DNA from 4 places in the Mesorhizobium bavaricum genome. Region 1 is predicted to be linked to each of the others. Evidence: predicted binding sites of a transcription regulator. Region 1 holds the regulator's gene; each other region holds the start of a gene.
What was found. Region 1 encodes LexA, which represses DNA repair genes until DNA is damaged. Its sites were predicted from a motif close to TGTTCNNNNTGTGTTCNG; they were not measured.
Positions count from the first base shown of each region.

Region 2: a site for LexA is predicted at 849-866, ahead of AC1RZR_RS32610 (putative DNA modification/repair radical SAM protein). Genes of this name have one in related genera too.
Region 3: a site for LexA is predicted at 809-826, ahead of AC1RZR_RS04875 (YifB family Mg chelatase-like AAA ATPase). Genes of this name have one in related genera too.
Region 4: a site for LexA is predicted at 1,226-1,243, ahead of AC1RZR_RS04165 (DNA recombination protein RmuC). Genes of this name have one in related genera too.

Region 1 is NZ_CM165566.1:4,797,604-4,799,804, forward strand. It holds gene AC1RZR_RS23575 (GntR family transcriptional regulator) at 1-337, shown strand, start outside; gene AC1RZR_RS23580 (hypothetical protein) at 368-745, opposite strand; gene lexA (transcriptional repressor LexA) at 708-1,445, shown strand; gene AC1RZR_RS23590 (ComEC/Rec2 family competence protein) at 1,439-2,201, opposite strand, start outside.
Region 2 is NZ_CM165566.1:6,744,591-6,746,791, reverse strand. It holds gene AC1RZR_RS32615 (hypothetical protein) at 443-667, opposite strand; gene AC1RZR_RS32610 (putative DNA modification/repair radical SAM protein) at 868-2,103, shown strand; gene AC1RZR_RS32605 (UdgX family uracil-DNA binding protein) at 2,106-2,201, shown strand, end outside.
Region 3 is NZ_CM165566.1:1,025,342-1,027,542, reverse strand. It holds gene AC1RZR_RS04875 (YifB family Mg chelatase-like AAA ATPase) at 1-720, opposite strand, end outside; gene gshB (glutathione synthase) at 902-1,846, opposite strand; gene AC1RZR_RS04865 (glycosyltransferase family 2 protein) at 2,095-2,201, shown strand, end outside.
Region 4 is NZ_CM165566.1:877,382-879,582, reverse strand. It holds gene fmt (methionyl-tRNA formyltransferase) at 1-637, opposite strand, end outside; gene def (peptide deformylase) at 642-1,172, opposite strand; gene AC1RZR_RS04165 (DNA recombination protein RmuC) at 1,276-2,201, shown strand, end outside.

The sequences.
Region 1 (2,201 bases):
GGACGAAAAGCACGAGGCTTTCCACGCGGCACTGCTCGGCGCGGCAGCATCCCCATGGCTGCTGACCTTCCATTCCACGATCGCGGATCAACTGCGTCGCCATCACCGGTTTCTAGGCCTTGCACCAACCCTGCGAGCGGTCGCTGGCCTGCAGCATGGTTATGAGGAGGCCGTGGCGGCGTTGCGCCAGGCTGTCGCGATCGAACATCACACCGCGCTCATGGAAGCGGCGTTGGATCGCAACATCGAGCGCGCGAAAACCCTGATGATCGCCCACATCGGCTACACGTTGCATGTCTATGTCCATGCTGGCGACGGCAGCACGAACAAGCGGTAATGCAACAGGAACAGGCTAAAGCCGACTTGGTCAATTTCTCCGGCGAAGTTGGCATTTTGGCTTCGTTTCGTTCACGGCAGGCCAACCATCGGTGACGTGACCAAAGCCCTCTCGTTGAGCTTCATCTGTAACGGATGCCAAGCCCGACACAGGGTGGGCCAAAGCCATTAACCATAACATTTTCAATCGAACCAAGGCTGTGGCGGTTGCAGGCAAGCGTGGAACGCCGCACGCTACCGCGCGGCAAATGATTTCAGCCGTCTTAACAAATTCATTAAACTTTAAACGGTTGCGGAACACAACTGGAACAGATAGTGTTTGTTCTGGGTTTGTTTTTCCGATTCCGATTTCAGGTAACCTGGGGGCTGCCATGCTGACGCGCAAACAACATGAACTGCTGATGTTCATCCATGAACGCCTCAAGGAAAGCGGCATTCCGCCATCCTTCGACGAGATGAAGGAAGCGCTCGACCTCGCCTCCAAATCCGGCATCCACCGGCTGATCACGGCGCTGGAGGAGCGCGGCTTCATTCGCCGGCTGCCCAACCGGGCGCGCGCTCTGGAAGTGCTGCGGCTGCCGGACTCGATCGCGCCTGGCCTCAACGCGGCAAAAAAGTTCTCACCAAGCGTCATCCAGGGCAGCCTCGGTCAAGGCGGCCTTGGCCGGCAAATCAAACCGTCGCCTTCGCGGATGCCTTCTGCCGGCAATGACGACGACGTCGTCTCCGCCGTGTCGATCCCGGTGATGGGCCGCATCGCCGCCGGCGTGCCGATCGACGCCATCCAGCACCAGACGCATTCGATCTCGGTGCCGCCGGACATGATCATGGGCGGCGAGCACTACGCCTTGGAGGTCAAGGGCGATTCGATGATCGAGGCCGGCATCTTCGACGGCGACACGGTCATCATCCGTAACGCCGATACAGCCAGCCCGGGCGAGATCATCGTGGCGCTGGTGGATGAAGAGGAAGCGACGCTGAAGCGGTTCCGCCGCAAGGGCGCCTCGATAGCCCTCGAAGCCGCCAACCCGGCCTATGAAACCCGCATTTTCGGACCGGACAGGGTCAAGGTGCAAGGCAAGCTCGTCGGCCTGATCAGGCGCTACTGAGCAGGGCTTGCAGCCGGCTTTTCGGGTTTGCGATAGGGTGGAAGGCCCCTCGCCTCGCGCGAGAATTTGCGTTGCGTGTGCCAGGGCCGGTATGGCCTGTCCACCGCGAAGCTGACCGTTGCCGGCGTCGTCGCAGACTCCCGATCGAAGAAGACGGCGGCGCTGCCTTTGCGAGCCAGTTGTCGCTTGGTGATGACAAGCACCAGCGGATTGTGACAGGGGTCATAGGCCGTGGCGTCATTGATGACGATCAGGTCTGCGAAGCCGCAGGCCTTCCAGGCGTCCTTCCCGTCTTCGACATGCGCGATGATCACACCGGACGGATGCTTGGCGAGACAAACGCCTGACGTGCAGTAGAAAGGCGCGCCCGGCGGCAGTTCAGCGGCATCCGCTATGTCGAACTGCCCCTCTCCTTTGCTGAACACCTCCGGCACGATGATGGTTTCCGATGTCAGCGCGCGTTTCCAGTTGTCGACCGTGAATTCGTTCGGACGGGCGCGGCTGACGGCCAGCTCGCCGCCCCCGATCGGCAACGCAACCAGCCTGGCGTCCTCCGAGATCAGCACGTCCGGTGGGCGCGTATTCGAGACGGTCAACAGGCCGGCAAGCGCAAAGGGAAGGGCTGCGAGCCGCAGCCATGTCGTCGCCATCGTCGCAATGACCAAGGCAATCGCCACCAGCAGGACAGACTGCTGCGAAATCAACCCGACGGCGTCGACCGGCGAGCGCTCGGAAATCCATCCGGACATGGCGATC
Region 2 (2,201 bases), 1.9 Mb from region 1:
GAACTAGCCGCAGCTAATGAACCACGTTTCCACACCGGCCAGTTGAAGTCCCGACCTGGCTATTTCTGGGCCCGTCACCTGATCCACGGTGGCGGGCTTTTTTATCCCCAATCGGAACAGCTCGAGTCCCTGGCGGCGTCCTCTCTTGGGTAGCACCGCTGACCAAGGGCAAACTTGGTCGGCCCGTCACGACTTCCTAAGTGGCGGGCTTCGCCAACTAAGGCTTTGAATTCGTAGACGAGCGAACGTTACCTTGTGCGCCGCGTCGGAAGTAGCTTGTCCTTCCGCCGTCCCACTTCCCTTTGACTTGGCCATTGGCTTCAACGACCGTGCCACACCCTGCGCTGTCCTTCCGAGTTACGCGCTGCCCGAGCTGCAATATGGCAGAAGCCGGAACGTCTATCTTTGGATGTTTACCCATCGCTGGCAGCTCGCTGATGGCCTAGCGATCAACGTTGGTCGGATTTGGATTGCCGGACTGGTTTGATTGCGGCGGCGCTTTTGCCGATGAAGCGATTCTACGCCTCGTTTCTTCAGCCGCTAAGCCGACGAGCGAATCGATATCTATCAAGACATCAATATGGCCGCTGGCCGCGACCGCCTTGCGAATTTTACCCAGCATGGAGAGCGTAAAATTAAGTACTTCTTTAAGCTCGGTGGGGTCCATGGCGCTCTCTCATCTTTAGATGGTCGAGAGGCCGGTCCGTTTAACGGGTCGCTCTTGATGGGTACCGTAATCGCATTTCAAGTCGATGAACAGGCAATTTGTCGGAAACGTACCAACGCGCTAAGGCGCCGTCGATCACTTTTTCACGGACTACGTCAAATGCAATAGCGCGACAGCTGCATAGAACATATCGTGAACTTATGGTAGCAGTTCCTGTGCGCGATAAGCTTGCAATCCTGGCCGACGCCGCCAAATACGACGCCTCTTGCGCCTCGTCGGGTTCGGCCAAGCGCGATTCACTGAAATCCGGTGGCATCGGCTCCACCGAAGGCATGGGCATCTGCCATTCCTACGCGCCGGATGGCCGCTGCATTTCGCTGCTGAAAATCCTGCTCACCAATTTCTGCATCTACGATTGCAGCTATTGTATCAACCGCTCATCCTCGAATGTGCGCCGCGCACGCTTCAGCATCGACGAAGTGGTGAAGCTGACCCTGGATTTCTACCGACGCAACTACATCGAGGGATTGTTCCTGTCGTCGGGCGTCATCCGCTCGCCGGACGAGACCATGGGCGAGATGGTTGAGGTGGCACGGCGGCTGCGGCTGGAGGAAAAGTTTTCAGGCTACATTCATCTGAAAACCATCCCCGAAAGCTCGGCTGAACTGGTCGAGAAGGCGGGGCTCTATGCCGACCGCTTGTCGATCAATGTCGAGCTGCCGACCGACGAAGGGGTGAAAAGACTGGCGCCGGAGAAGAAGCCGGAAACGATCAGGCTGTCGATGGCCAGACTGCGCCAGAAGATGGAGGAGAAAGCCGAACCGACGTTACGGACCAAAAAGCGCGAACGTTTTGCGCCAGGCGGCCAGTCGACGCAGATGATCATCGGCGCCGACACGACCTCCGATGACGGTATATTGCACACCAGCGCGCGGCTCTATGGTAGCTACCATTTGCGGCGCGTCTACTATTCCGCCTTCAGCCCGATCCCGGATTCGTCGTCGTCGCTGCCGCTGCAGAAGCCGCCCTTGATGCGCGAACACCGGCTTTACCAGGCCGATTGGCTGATGCGCTTCTATGGGTTTTCGCAGCCGGAAATCCTGGCCGGCAGCAGCGACGGCATGCTCGACCTCGCCATCGACCCGAAACTGGCCTGGGCGCTGCGCAACAGGGGGCAGTTTCCGGTCGACGTCAACCGCGCCGACCGCGAAGCCCTGCTGCGCGTTCCCGGCCTCGGCACCAAGGTGATCGCGAAAATCCTGGAGACCCGCCGCCACCGAGCGCTGCGGCTCGAAGATGTCGGGCGCCTGTGTCAATCGATTGCCAAGCTGCGGCCATTCATCATCGCCGAAGGCTGGTCCCCGGGCGGACTGACCGACAAGGCCGGGCTGCGCGACACCATCGTGCGCTCCTGCGAACAGCTGTCGCTGTTTTGACCATGCAGTCGGTTCAGCTCAACCTCGCTCGAAACAGCGTGCAGCTAAGCGGCGAGACCGATTTTGCCGGCTGGCGCGATGCGGCACGGCGGTTGGCG
Region 3 (2,201 bases), 3.0 Mb from region 1:
CTTCGGCGCCAGCGGCGGCAGGATCGACGGCAACCGCTGCGCCAGCATCGACTTGCCCGATCCAGGCGGCCCGACCATCAGTAGGTTGTGTCCACCAGCCGCCGCCACTTCCAGCGCCCGCTTGGCGGTCTCCTGGCCCTTGATGTCGGCGAGGTCGGGCAGGTCGCGCGCCGACGCGTGGATGCCGGCCTCGGGCCGCGACAGCACCTGCGTGCCGCGAAAATGATTGGCAATCGCAATCAGGCTGCGCGGCGCTAGAATGTCGAAATCGGCGCCGGCCCAGGCCGCTTCCGGCCCGCAGGCGAACGGGCAGATCAGGCCCTTGCCTTCGGCGTTGGCGCCGATCGCCGCCGGCAAGGCACCGGCGACCGCGGCAATCGTGCCGTCGAGCGACAATTCGCCAAGCACGACATAGCTGGCCAGCATGTCGCCCGGAATGGCGCCCAGGGCCGCCATCAGGCCAAGCGCGATCGGCAAATCGTAGTGGCTGCCTTCCTTGGGCAGGTCGGCTGGTGCCAGATTGACCGTGACCTTCTTCGACGGCATCGACAGGCCGGAGGCATGCAATGCCGCCTGCACCCGTTCGCGGCTCTCCGCCACCGCCTTGTCGGCCAAGCCGACGATATGCATGTTGACCTTGCCGGGTGCGATCATCACCTGCACGTCGACCGGCACGGCCTCGATGCCCTGGAAAGCGACCGTGCGAACCCGCGCCACCATTCGTGCAACCCCGATATGGGCTGGCCCCAGCCCGTGTGAGGCCGGGAATGGCCCCACAGGGAGACAATCACAGTTCCCCGGTCAAATCAAGAACATTACAGGAACATGCAGTCGCACCGGTCGCGGCCGGGTTGTGCCTGGTTGAAAAGGCGGAACATGGTTAAGACAAAATGAAAACGGACTAGGTCCGCCGCTTGTCCTCGACCGCGTCCCAGAACAGGCTGGCAATGTCGGCGCCGCCAAAACGCCTGACTTCGCGCACGCCGGTCGGCGAGGTCACGTTGATCTCGGTCATGTAGTCGCCGATGACGTCGATGCCGACGAGGATGAAGCCGCGTTCCTTCAGCGCCGGCCCGATGCGGGCGCAAATCTCGCGCTCACGCTCCGTCAGCTCGGTCTTTTCGGCGCGGCCGCCGACATGCATGTTGGAGCGTGAATCGTGCTCGGCGGGCACCCGGTTGATGGCGCCGACCGGTTCGCCATCAATCAGGATGATGCGCTTGTCGCCCTTGCGCACATCCTTCAGGTAGCGCTGCACGATATAGGGCTCGCGGAACATCTGGCCGAACATTTCCAGGAGCGAGGCGAGGTTGCGGTCGGCCTCCAGCAGATGGAAGATGCCGGCGCCGCCATTGCCGTAGAGCGGCTTGATGATGATGTCGCCGAACTCCTTGCGGAAGGCGGCAACCTCGAGCGGATCCTTGGTGATCAGCGTGTCCGGCATCAGGTCGGAGAACTCGGTGACGAAGATCTTTTCCGGGCTGTTGCGCACCCAGGCCGGGTCGTTGACCACCAGCGTCTTCGGATGGATGCGCTCCAGGATATGCGTGGTGGTGATGTAGTTCATGTCGAAGGGTGGGTCCTGGCGCAGCAGGACCACATCCATTTCCGAAAGGTCCGTGCGCACCTTTTCGCCGAGCGAGTAATGGTTGCCCTTCTCGTCGCGCACCTGCATCTCCTCGATGCGGGCAAACACCTTGCCGTCGCGCAGCGACAGCCGGTCGGGCGTATAGTGGAACAGCTGATGGCCGCGCCGCTGCGCTTCCAGCGACAGCGCGAACGAGGTGTCGCCGGCGATCGACACCGTGGAGATATGGTCCATCTGGACGGCGATCTTCAGCTTCATGGCAAGTCTCCGGCGGCTCGGATGGGCAACTGTCTTGCCTGTACAGGCTCATTGCCCGTCTGCCAATCGTGACATTTTGAAGTTGGCATCAGCGATCCGCAACGCGGGGGAGGCCCTGACCGTTCCGGTCATTTGGAGACAAGGCGAGGCTGTGCGTCATCGTTTTCTTAAGCCTTGCCGTGCAAGGGTAAGCTCTGAATGCGCCCGGCCGATCTGACGCAGCCGGGCACTCGATGGAACAACGACCAATGAACGCCGTCACCGCCATCCGCGCCACCGCAACCAAACAGCTCGAACTCACCATCCTGATGCCATGCCTCAACGAGGCCGAGACGCTGGCCATCTGCATCGGCAA
Region 4 (2,201 bases), 2.9 Mb from region 1:
GAGCCTCGGATTTATCGATTTTTTTGGCGTAGGTCACCCCATCCACCGCTTGGCGAGTAAATGTCAGGGTGTTCCTTTCCAGTCGCGCCAGCGCTTCCACCATCAGTGCAGCACCGACACTCATCAATCGATCATGCAGATCGCCGGCTGTCATATCGGGTTCGATGGCGCATTTTTCAACCATTCCCACCGGACCGGTGTCCAGGCCCTCTTCCATGCGCATCACCATCATGCCGGTTTCGCTGTCCCCGGCCATGATCGCGCGCTGGATGGGCGCGGCACCCCGCCAGCGCGGCAGAAGCGAGGCATGGCCGTTGATGCAGCCAAGCCGGGTTGCCTCCAGAACCGCTTTCGGTAACAGCAAACCATAAGCGACGACCACCGCGACATCGGCCTGCAGGACTCGGAAAGCGGCCTGCTCGGCCTCGCCCCTGAGCGATACCGGTGTGCGCGTCTCGATGCCCAGCCGCTCCGCCTCGCGTTGCACGGGCGATGGCGTCAGCTCCAGCCCGCGCCGTCCGGCGGCGCGCGGCGGCTGGGTATAGACGGCGGCAACCTCATGTCCGGCCTCGGCGATCGCGCGCAGCGTCGGCACCGAAAACTCCGGCGTGCCCATGAAGATGACGCGAAGGGGCATTCCCCTATCCCACCATCTTGCCCGGCGCCTTGTCCCTGGCGAGCTTCTTGAACTTCTTCACCACCATGTCGCGCTTCAGCTTCGAGATGTGGTCGATGAACAGGACACCATTGAGGTGGTCGATCTCGTGCTGCAGGCAGGTCGCCATCAAGCCCTCGGCCTCGGTCTCCTGCAGCTTGCCGTCACGGTCGAGATATTTGACCCGGACAGTGGCAGGGCGTTCGACCTCGGCATAGTAGTCCGGGATCGACAGGCAGCCTTCCTCGTAGACGGAGCGCGTGTCGGCGCTGCTCAGGATTTCCGGGTTGATGAAGACATGCGGCGCCGGCGTCTCGTCTTCTTTGGCCAGATCGATCACCAGCATGCGCACCGGTTCGCCGATCTGGATTGCCGCCAGCCCGATGCCGGGCGCGTCATACATGGTCGCCAGCATGTCGTCGGCTAATTTGCGCAAAGGCCCGTCGACGCGCTCCACCGGCTTGGAAACCTGGCGCAGGATGGGGTCGGGAAGGATGATGAGCGGCTTGATCGGCATGGCGTTCCACCTAAGACCTCCAGCGAAAAGCGTCAACCGGGGCGCCTTGCCAGCGTTCACGTTTTGATCTGTGCCAGCCGACCGAATCGGCTATGCTGTCCACATGAATGATCTGACATCCATCCTTTCGGAGCCTGTCGCGCGGCTTGGCGCTTCCACGATCACGCTCGGCCATGCGCTGGCTTTCGGCGTGTTGCTGTTTCTTGGCCTGTTCGTGGCCCTGGTCATCGCGCTGTGGCGGTCGGCCAAGGCGCGCGCCGTCGCCGCCGCCGAAGCCGCCGATCATGCCCGCGACGCCGAGGCGCGGATGGCCGGCATCCTGCAGTCCCAGGCCGAGATGCAGGGCCGCATGGGCGCCATCGCCGAAGTGTTCGGGGCACGGCAAGCGGAGCTGACGCAGTCGATCGGCCAGCGCCTCGACGCCATGACCGGCCGCCTCGGCCAGACCATGACCGAGCAGACCAAATCCACGCATGAGAGCCTGGCCAAATTGCAGGAGCGGCTGGCGATCATCGATACCGCGCAAGGCAACATCCAGTCGCTCGCCGGCCAGGTTGTGCAGTTGCAGGCGATCCTCTCCAACAAGCAGACGCGCGGCGCCTTCGGCCAGTCGCGCATGGAGGCGATCGTTGCCGACGGCCTGCCGCATGGCGCCTACGAATTCCAGGCCACACTCTCGAACGGCAGCCGGCCCGATTGCCTGGTGAAGATGCCGAACGGCGCGCCGTCCCTTGCCATCGATGCCAAATTTCCGCTCGAAGCCTGGAACGCCATCCGCGCCGCCGATGGCGCCGACCTGCAGAAGATCGCCTCGCAGGCCTTTCGCCGCGACATCGAGATCCATGTCCGCGATATATCGGAAAAATACCTGATCCAGGGCGAGACGCAGGACACCGCCTTCATGTTCGTGCCGTCGGAATCGGTGTTCGCCGAGATCCACGAGAATTTCGAGGCCATCGTCCACAAGGCGCACCGCGCCCGCGTCGTCATCGTCTCGCCGTCGCTGCTGATGCTGTCGATCCAGGTCAT